One region of the Streptomyces sp. NPDC023723 genome, then DNA from elsewhere that is predicted to be linked to it. Evidence: riboswitches for the same ligand, from Rfam matches in the RefSeq annotation. Region 1 holds a riboswitch; the other holds the start of a gene.
The links. A riboswitch is a leader RNA that binds a small molecule or an ion and turns the genes downstream of it on or off. The one in region 1 is predicted to bind S-adenosylmethionine.
Positions count from the first base shown of each region.

Region 2: another riboswitch for S-adenosylmethionine. It lies ahead of AB0G32_RS30310 (aminotransferase class V-fold PLP-dependent enzyme); the one in region 1 lies ahead of thrC (threonine synthase).

Region 1 is NZ_JBFAAP010000001.1:183,075-187,947, forward strand. Features, by position in the region: gene AB0G32_RS00925 (trehalose-6-phosphate synthase) at 1-941, opposite strand, end outside; gene AB0G32_RS00930 (glucosyl-3-phosphoglycerate synthase) at 984-1,928, opposite strand; SAM riboswitch class I at 2,084-2,225, shown strand; gene thrC (threonine synthase) at 2,240-3,526, shown strand; gene AB0G32_RS00940 (ubiquitin-like small modifier protein 1) at 3,585-3,860, shown strand; gene AB0G32_RS00945 (cold-shock protein) at 4,279-4,482, shown strand; gene groL (chaperonin GroEL) at 4,788-4,873, shown strand, end outside.
Region 2 is NZ_JBFAAP010000040.1:45,090-49,962, forward strand. Features, by position in the region: gene AB0G32_RS30300 (cytochrome bc complex cytochrome b subunit) at 1-1,043, shown strand, start outside; gene trpD (anthranilate phosphoribosyltransferase) at 1,166-2,230, shown strand; SAM riboswitch class IV at 2,308-2,424, shown strand; gene AB0G32_RS30310 (aminotransferase class V-fold PLP-dependent enzyme) at 2,467-3,840, shown strand; partial or broken gene AB0G32_RS30315 (glycerate kinase) at 3,774-3,956, opposite strand; gene AB0G32_RS30320 (response regulator transcription factor) at 3,970-4,635, opposite strand; gene AB0G32_RS30325 (ATP-binding protein) at 4,632-4,873, opposite strand, start outside.

The DNA.
Region 1 (4,873 bases):
ACGTGCACCACCCGCTCGCGCCACTCGGGCCGGTCCGCCAGCAGCCGCCGGTAGGCCAGCAGCCCGCGCACGATGTTCTTCGACAGCTCGGTCCGGTCCACCCGCACGACCGTCCGGCGCGGACCGCCGTCCGGCCCGGTCCCGATCTGCTCCCGCAGCGCCGCCATCCGCTCGTCCACATCGGCCTGGTGCGACCGCTTCCGCAGGAAGTCCGCGTCCGCGCCCAGCCCGTGCACACCGATCACCGTCTCCCCGAGCCCGCCCACCAGCGCCTCGCAGCACCCGGTGAACGCGTCCGCCCAGCGCCGGGTGAGGAAGCCCAGCCGGTCCGCGCCCAGCATCCCGCGCAGCACCTGGGCGGCGATGTCGTCGGGCAGCATCCGGAAGTACTCCACCGGCGCCCACGGCGTGTGCGAGAAGTGGCTGATCCTGACGTCCGGGCGCAGCTCGCGCAGCATCCCCGGCACCAGCGTCAGGTGGTAGTCCTGCACCAGCACGGCCGCGCCCTCGGCGGCCTCCTCGGCCAGCGCCTGCGCGAACGCCCGGTTGAACGCCTCGTAGGACGCCCACTGCCGCCGGAACTCCGCGTCGAAGACCGGCTCCAGCGGCGTCTGGTACAGCATGTGGTGCACGAACCACAGCACCGAGTTGGCGATCCCGTTGTACGCGTCCGCGTGCACCTCGGCCGGGACGTCCAGCATCCGCACGCCGTCCTCGCCGGCCCCGCGCCGCACCGCCTCGCGGTCGCCGTCGGACAGCGCCGAGCACACCCACAGCGCCCCCGCGTCCGGCCCGATCGCCGACAGCCCGGAGACCAGTCCGCCGCCGCCGCGTTTCGACCGCAGCGAACCGTCCTCCTGGATCTCGTACGAGACGGGGCCCCGGTTGGAGGCCACCAGCACCTGAGCAGCACCGAAGGATGACGAAGAGGTGGAAGCCATACGCCTCAACCTAGCCCGGCCGCGAACAGCTCAAACGTACGTTCACGCGACCTTGCGCCGGGCGTACTCGGCGATCTCCAGCATCGGCGGCCGTTCCTCGGTGTCCACCGAGAAGGTGCGTGGCTCGAATCCGTCCGCGCCGCGCTCGAACTGGGTCAGCGACGGCCGGATCAGATGGCCCCGGGCCAGCCTGAGCTGCGCGGTGCGGTAGATGGCGGCGGCCATCCGGCCCAGCGCCTGCCCGTCCTGGTGCCGGTGCCTGCGCACCCCGACGTCCACCTGGGCCAGCGCGTCCAGGCCCACCAGGTGCAGCGCGTCCACCAGCATGCCCAGCTCCACGCCGTACCCGACCGGGAACGGCAGCTGCTCGAGCAGCGACCGGCGGGCCGCGTACTCGCCGCCCAGCGGCTGCACGAACCCGGCCAGCCGCGGCCAGTGCATGTTCAGCAGCGGGCGGGCCATGAGTTCCGTCACCCGGCCGCCCTGGCCCGCGGCGGCGCCCAGCGGACGGTCGTACATGGCCTTGACCAGGTGCACGTCCGGGTCGGTGAGCAGCGGGCCGACGATGCCGGTGACGAAGTCGGACGAGAACTCCTTCAGGTCCGCGTCGACGAACGCCACGATGTCGCCGCCGGTCACCAGCAGTGACCGCCACAGCACCTCGCCCTTGCCGGGCACGGGCGGCACCCGCGGGAGTATGCCGTCGCGGTGCACGACCCGCGCGCCGGCCGCCGTGGCCACCTTCGAGGTGGCGTCCGTCGACCCGGAGTCGACCACCACGATCTCGTCGACCAGCGGCACCTGGCACATCAGGTCGTGCCGGATCGCCGCGACGATGTCACCGACCGTCTCCTCCTCGTTCAGCGCCGGCAGCACCACACTGACCGACTGCCCCGTGCGCTGCTTGGCGGCCAGGATCTGGTGCAGCGGACGGTCGGACACGGACCAGGAGCGCGCGTTCAGCCACCGCTCGACTTCTTCCAGCACGGTCCCGGCTCCTCCCTGTACGGACCACGTGTCGCGGGTGTGATCCATCTCGCGCATCGGACGACTATCTCAACTGTCCTGGCCTTCGGTTACAGTCTTGAACAACGCGGATGACCATCGCATGTCGGGGGTGGCCGCCGCTGACAACCACATACAGCTCATCCAGAGGGGCAGAGGGACACGGCCCGATGAAGCCCCGGCAACCCTCCAGCCGGCACTCGTGAAGATGCGAGGCTCCCGGCTCGGGAAGGTGCCAAATCCGTCTCACGGCGAGATGCGTCGTGAGGAAGATGAGGAAGGGCCTCGCCTCCATGGCTGTGCAGACCGCCGAAAACACCACCTCCGCTGCCGCTGTCGATCTCGGCCCCGCCGCGGCGCTCTCCTGCCGTGAATGCGGACACCGGGTACCCCTCGGTCCGGTCTTCGCCTGCGAGGAGTGTTTCGGCCCGCTGGAGATCGCTTACGACTTCTCCGGGTACGACACCGAGAAGCTCCGTGCGCGCATCGAGGCGGGCCCCGCGAACATCTGGCGCTACGCGCCGCTGCTCCCCGTACCGGCCGACGTGGCCGACAAGCCCAACATCAACCCGGGCTGGACCAAGCTGGTCAAGGCCGACCGCCTCGCCGCCGAGCTCGGCGTCACCGGCGGCCTGTACGTCAAGGACGACTCGGGCAACCCGACGCACTCCTTCAAGGACCGCGTCGTCGCCCAGGCCCTGGAAGCGGCCCGCGCCTTCGGCTTCACCACCCTGTCCTGCTCCTCCACCGGCAACCTGGCCGGCGCGGTCGGCGCCGCCGCCGCCCGGGCCGGCCTGCGCTCGTGCGTGTTCATCCCGCACGACCTGGAGCAGGGCAAGGTCGTCATGGCCGCGATCTACGGCGGCGAGCTGGTCGGCATCGAGGGCAACTACGACGACGTCAACCGCTTCTGCTCGGAACTGATCGGCGACTCGGCCGGCGAGGGCTGGGGCTTCGTCAACGTCAACCTGCGGCCGTACTACGCCGAGGGCTCCAAGACCCTGGCGTACGAGATCTGCGAGCAGCTCGGCTGGCGGCTGCCCGACCAGCTCGTCGTGCCGATCGCCTCCGGCTCCCAGCTCACGAAGATCGACAAGGGGCTGAAGGAACTGATCGAGCTGGGGCTCGTCGAGGACAAGCCCTACAAGATCTTCGGCGCGCAGGCCGAGGGCTGCTCGCCGGTGTCCACGGCGTTCAAGGCGGGCCACGACGTGGTCCGCCCGCAGAAGCCGGACACCATCGCCAAGTCGCTGGCCATCGGCAACCCGGCGGACGGCCCGTACGTCCTCGACATCGCGCGCCGCACCGGCGGCGCGGTGGAGGACGTGACCGACGAGCAGGTGGTCGCGGCGATCAAGCTCCTGGCGCGCACGGAGGGGATCTTCGCGGAGACGGCGGGCGGGGTCACCGTGGGCGTGACGCAGAAGCTCGTCGAGGCGGGTCTGCTGGACCCGAGCCTGACGACTGTCGTGCTGAACACCGGGGACGGTCTCAAGACGCTGGACGCCGTCGCCGGGACCGGGCTCACGGCGACGATCCGGCCGAACCTCGAATCGTTCCGTGCGGCGGGGCTGGCGTGACGCGCAGTTCCCCGCGTTCCCCGCGCCCCTGCGTACATCCCCTGACCGGAGGTCTGAAGTGAGCGTTTCTGTCCGCATCCCCACCATCCTGCGTACCTACACCGGCGGGCAGGCCGAAGTGAGCGCCGAGGGGGCCACCCTCGGCGAGGTCATCGCCGACCTGGAGAAGAACCACACCGGCATCGCCGCCCGGGTCCTGGACGACCAGGGCAAGCTGCGCCGGTTCGTCAACGTGTACGTCAACGACGACGACGTCCGCTTCGAGCAGGGCCTGGAGACCGCGACCCCCGACGGGGCCGGCGTCTCGATCATTCCCGCCGTCGCCGGCGGCTGACCCGGCCGGTCACGCACCGTTCCCCTGAATTGCCCCCTCCGCAATAGAAGCGGAGGGGGCAATTCCATGTGGTTGAGCGCGGTACAGTTGGGGAACGCGCTGCTGATCACCGAAGCGCGAGCTCCGAATTTCTGCCGCCCGCCCGACTAGATGTAGCCAAACTGTGGGCATTCTTTGCGGCTTTTGTGGCTTTCATGTGGCCCGACTTGCCCTGGAATCGGACGAATTCTCACCATATTCCGGACCGCTCCCGTCCGGATTTCTCGTCCAATTGACCTGTTGCAGAGGGCAGTTGGACAGATACATTCGGCCGCGGTCGACGCGTTCCGGCGCACGCCTCCGCAACCTTGGGGGCGAGGTCTGACCCGGATTCGCGAAGTGCGGATCTGTGCAAGGGCCAGTAATAGGGGAGTTAGGCATGGCTCAGGGCACCGTCAAGTGGTTCAACGCGGAGAAGGGGTACGGCTTCATCGCGGTCGACGGTGGTGCGGATGTTTTCGTCCACTACAGCGCGATCCAGATGGACGGTTACCGCACCCTTGAAGAAGGCCAGCGGGTCGAGTTCGAGATCTCGCAGGGTCAGAAGGGCCCGCAGGCCGACATGGTCCGCGTCTCTGCCTGATACGCGCGACCACCGCAGCGAACGGTTCTTCTCCGGAGGGCCCGTACCTCGTCGAGGTACGGGCCCTCCGGCATGTTCGCCGGGGGCTGAGCGCCGCCCCCGATCCGGGGGAGGCGCTTGCACTCGCAGGGGTCGAGTGCTAATCATTGCGTTAGCACTCTGAAGGTGAGAGTGACAACGAAGGACCGGGTCGGTGAGGCCCGCAGGCCGGGTGGGGAAGGAACCCACGAGGCCGGCGAGCCGTCCGTCGCGGGCGCGGGCGCGGTCCGAAGGAATCACCCCCAGTCCTGGAGGGACCACTTCACATGGCCAAGATCATCGCGTTCGACGAGGAGGCGCGGCGCGGCCTCGAGCGCGGCATGAACCAGCTCGCGGACGCCGTCAAGGTGAC
Region 2 (4,873 bases), on a different contig from region 1:
TGTTCCTGTTCGGCGGGGAGTTCCCGGGGCACGACTTCGTCGCCCGGTTCTACTCGATCCACATCCTGCTGCTGCCGGGCATCATGCTCGGGCTCGTGGTCGGCCACCTGATCCTGGTCTTCTACCACAAGCACACCCAGTTCGCGGGTCCCGGCAAGACCAACAAGAACGTCGTCGGCATGCCGCTGCTGCCGGTCTACATGGCGAAGGCCGGCGGCTTCTTCTTCCTGGTCTTCGGTGTGATCGCGGCGCTGGCCGGCATCGCGTCCGTGAACCCGATCTGGGCGCTCGGCCCGTACCGGCCCGACCAGGTGTCGACCGGCGCCCAGCCCGACTGGTACATGGGCTTCGCCGAGGGTCTGGTCCGTGCCATGCCCGGCTGGGAGATCAACTTCTGGGGTCACACGCTCGTCCTGGGCGTGTTCGTCCCGCTGGTGGTCTTCGGGATCTTCCTCGCCGCGATCGCGGTGTACCCGTTCATCGAGTCCTGGGTCACCGGGGACAAGCGCGAGCACCACATCCTGGACCGTCCGCGCAACGCCCCGACCCGCACCGCCTTCGGTGTCGCCTGGGTCACGGCGTACATGATCATGCTGGTCGGTGGTGGCAACGACATCTTCGCCACCCACTTCCATCTGTCGATCAACGCGGTCACCTGGTTCGTCCGGGTCGGCTTCTTCGTCGGTCCGGTGCTCGCCTTCGTGATCACCAAGCGGGTCTGCCTCGGCCTGCAGCGCCGGGACAAGGAGAAGGTGCTGCACGGCCGCGAGTCGGGCATCATCAAGCGGCTGCCGCACGGTGAGTTCATCGAGGTGCACGAGCCGCTCAGCCAGGAGCAGCTGTACACGCTCACCGCGCACGAGCAGTACCAGCCGGCCGAGATCGGCCCGGGCGTCGACGAGAACGGGGTCGAGCGGAAGCCGAAGAGCACCCAGAAGCTCCGGGCCAAGCTCAGCAAGTCCTACTACGGCGAGGAGTCGCAGATTCCGAAGCCGACCGTCGAGGAGTACAAGGAGATCACCAGCGGCCACGGCCATCACTGATCTCTGAGCGTCGCCACGCCACGGCGAAGGGCCCCGTCCGGTGTTCGGACGGGGCCCTTCGTCATGCCCCGGGGCTGGATAGGGTGGGACCGACTCTCCCTACGACATCCCAGGAGCGGCTGATGAGCGCTGTGACCCCCGCCGGAGGCGACACCGCGGCGGCCCGCTCCTGGCCCGCCCTGCTGAACGGACTGCTGGACGGCCGGGACCTGTCCGCGGACGACACGGCATGGGCGATGGACACGATCATGCGCGGCGAGGCGACCGACGCGCAGATCGCCGGGTTCGCGGTGGCGCTGCGGGCCAAGGGCGAGACGGTGGACGAGATCGGCGGCCTGGTCCGCGCGATGTACGAGCACGCCCATGTGATCGAGGTGCCCGGCGACACGGTCGACATCGTCGGCACCGGCGGCGACGGCGCCAAGACCGTCAACATCTCCACCATGTCGGCGATCGTCATCGCCGGCACCGGGGCGAAGGTCGTCAAGCACGGCAACCGCGCGGCCTCCTCGGCCTCCGGCGCCTCCGACGTCCTGGAGAAGCTCGGCATCAACCTCCAGCTCACCCCGAAGCGGGTGGCCGAGGTCGCCGAGGAGGCCGGCATCACCTTCTGCTTCGCCGCGAAGTTCCACCCGGCGCTGCGCCACGTGGCCGCCGCCCGCGGCCAGCTCGGCATCCGGACGGTCTTCAACTTCCTCGGCCCGCTGACCAATCCGGCCAAGGTCCGCTCCCAGGCGATCGGGGTGGCCGACGCCCGGATGGCACCGATCATCGCCGGGGTGTTCGCCGAGCGCGGCAACTCCGCGCTGGTCTTCCGCGGCGACGACGGGCTGGACGAGCTGACCACCACGGCCACCTCCCGGGTGTGGGTGGTGCGGGACGGCGCGGTGACCGAGGAGGCCTTCGACCCGCGCGCCGTCGGCCTGGAGATCGTGCCGGTCCAGGCGCTGCGCGGCGCCGACGCCTCCTACAACGCGGACGTGGCCCGCCGGCTGCTCGGCGGCGAACCGGGCCCGGTGCGGGACGCGGTGCTGCTCAACTCGGCGGCGGCCCTGGTGGCCCTGGAGCCCGGCACCGGACCGCTGGCCGACCGCATCCGGGCCGCCATGGCCCGCGCCGCCGAGTCGATCGACTCGGGCGCGGCCGGGCGGGCGCTGGAGCGCTGGGTGGCCGCCAGCAACGCCTGACCGGCGGATGTGACGTGCGTCCCGCGATCCGGGCACGGGTTGCGGGACGACGATCACCTCGGTTACGTTTTCGACCAGGTCATGAGTGACAGTCATCAGGCCCCGGCCGACTGTCCGGCAACCCTCCGTCCGTGGCGGGGTGCCCCGGGTGAAGACCAGGCCGTGGACAGCAGGGTCCGCGGCAAGCGCGGATCCCTCACAGATCAGGGGTCCTGGTCTTGAGGAGTGTGTCCGACGTGTCCGTCCCCACCGCTGTCTCCGCCCCGCTGGCCGTCCTCGGCCGGGACGTCACCGTGCCGCTGGTCACCGGCGGCGAGGTCACCTACGCCGCGCTCGACTACGCCGCCAGCGCCCCCGCCCTCCAGCGGGTCTGGGACGACGTGGCCGGCTACGCGCCGTACTACGGCAGCGTGCACCGGGGCGCCGGGTACCTCTCCCAGCTCTCCACCGACCTGTTCGAGAACGCCCGCCGCACCGTGCACGACTTCCTCGGCTGCCGGGGCGACGACCAGGTGGTCTTCACCCGGTCCACCACCGACTCCCTCAACCTGCTGGCCGCCGCGCTGCCGGCCGGCTGCCGGGTCTTCGTCTTCGAGACCGAGCACCACGCCTCGCTGCTGCCCTGGCGGCACGCCGAGGTCACCTGCCTCGACGCCCCGAGCACCCCCGCGCAGGCCGTCCAGACCCTGGAGCGCGCCCTCGCCGCCCGCGAGCCGCACGGCCCCGCCCTGGTCTGTGTCACCGGCGCCTCCAACGTCACCGGCGAGCTGTGGCCGGTGCGCGAACTGGCCGCCGCCGCGCACGCGCACGGCGCCCGGATCGTCCTGGACGCCGCCCAGCTCGCCCCCCACCACCCGGTCGACGTCCGCGACCTGGACGTCGACTGGGTCGCCTTCTCCGGGCACAAGCTGTACGCCCCCTTCGGCTCCGGGGTGCTGGCCGGCCGCGCCGACTGGCTGGCCGAGGCCGAGCCGTACCTCGCGGGCGGCGGCGCCAGCCGCAAGGTCGCCCGGCGCGCGGACGGCGGCGTGGACGTGGAGTGGCACGAGGGCGCCGCCCGGCACGAGGCCGGCTCGCCCAACGTCATCGGCGCCTACGCCATCGCCGCCGCCTGCAAGGCCCTCACCGAGGCCGGGTTCGACGAACTGGTGGCCCGGGAGCGGTACCTGATCGAGAAGGTGCGGGCGGGCCTCGCCGAGGTGCCCGAGGTGCGGGTGCTGTCGCTGTTCGGCGACGACGCCCCGCGCGTCGGCGTGCTCTCCTTCGTCGTCGACGGCTGGAACAGCTCCCACTTCGCCGCCGCCCTCTCCGCCGAGTACGGCATCGGGGTGCGCGACGGCCTGTTCTGCGCCCACCCGCTGGTGCGCACCCTGCTCGGCAGCGACCCGGGGACCCAGGGCGAGTGCGGGGCGCCCGAGGCCGCGCCCGGCGAGCGGTCCCTCAACGCGGTCCGGGTCAGCTTCGGCGCGGGCACCCCGGACGAGCACGTGACGCGGTTCGTGACGGCGGTGACGGAGCTGGTGCGGGACGGCGCCCGCTGGAACTACCGTACGGAGGAAGGGCGTTGCGTGCCCGACCGGTCCGCCGCGGCCGGTACGTCCGCCGCCTGACCCGGTAGCCGGGCACCCAGCAGGATCATCCGCAGGGCCCGCTCGGTGGCGTCGGCCAGGAGTTCCGCGCCGCGGGACAGCGCCTCCGCCAGGGCCAGTGAGCCGGGCATGAAGGAAACTTCACCCGGCTCAGCGGCAGGGCAGCCGGTAGCCCATCCCGCGTACCGTCTCCACCGCCTGCGCGCCCAGCTTCTTGCGCAGCGCCCGGACGTAGACGTCCACGATGTTGGAGCCGGGGTCGAAGTCGTAGCCCCAGACGTGGGAGAGGATCTGCTCGCGGGACAGCACCTGCCCCGGGTGCCGCAGGAACAGTTCGAGGAGCACGAACTCCCGGGCCGTCAGGTCGACCGTCCGGTCCCCGGCCCGGGCCCGCCGGGTGCGCAGGTCCAGGCCGAGCGAGCCGGACCGCAGCACCGTCACCTCGGGCGCCCGGGCCGCCGTGCGCAGCCGCAGCCGGATCCGGGCGAGGAGTTCCTCGAAGCGGAACGGCTTGGTCATCCAGTCGTCGGCGCCGCCCTCCAGGCCGGCCACCGTGTCCCGGACCGAGTCCCGCGCGGTGAGCACGATCACCGGGGTGGTCACCCGGGCCTCGCGCAGCTCGCGCAGCACGGTGAAGCCGTCCCGGCCGGGCAGCCCGATGTCCAGGACCACCAGGTCGAAGCCGCCGGTCAGGGCGTAGTCGTAGCCCGCCTCGCCGTCGGCCGCCACGGTGGTGGTGAAGCCGTTGGCGCGCAGGCCCTTGCGGACGAAGGAGGCGATGCGTTCCTCGTCCTCGACGATGAGGATGCGGTTCAAGGGTGTGCCTCTTCCAGAGTCGTGAGCGTGCCCATGGTGAGGACGAAGGTGGCGCCGCCGCCCTCGGTGCCGCACAGCCGGACCCGGCCGCCGTGGCCCTCCGCGATCGCCTTGACGATCGACAGGCCGAGCCCGGCGCCCGAGCCGCGCGCGCCGCGCCGGGCGGCGCCGCGCCGGAACCGTTCGAAGATGACGCCGGCGTCCTCGGGCCGCACGCCGGTGCCGGAGTCGGCGACGT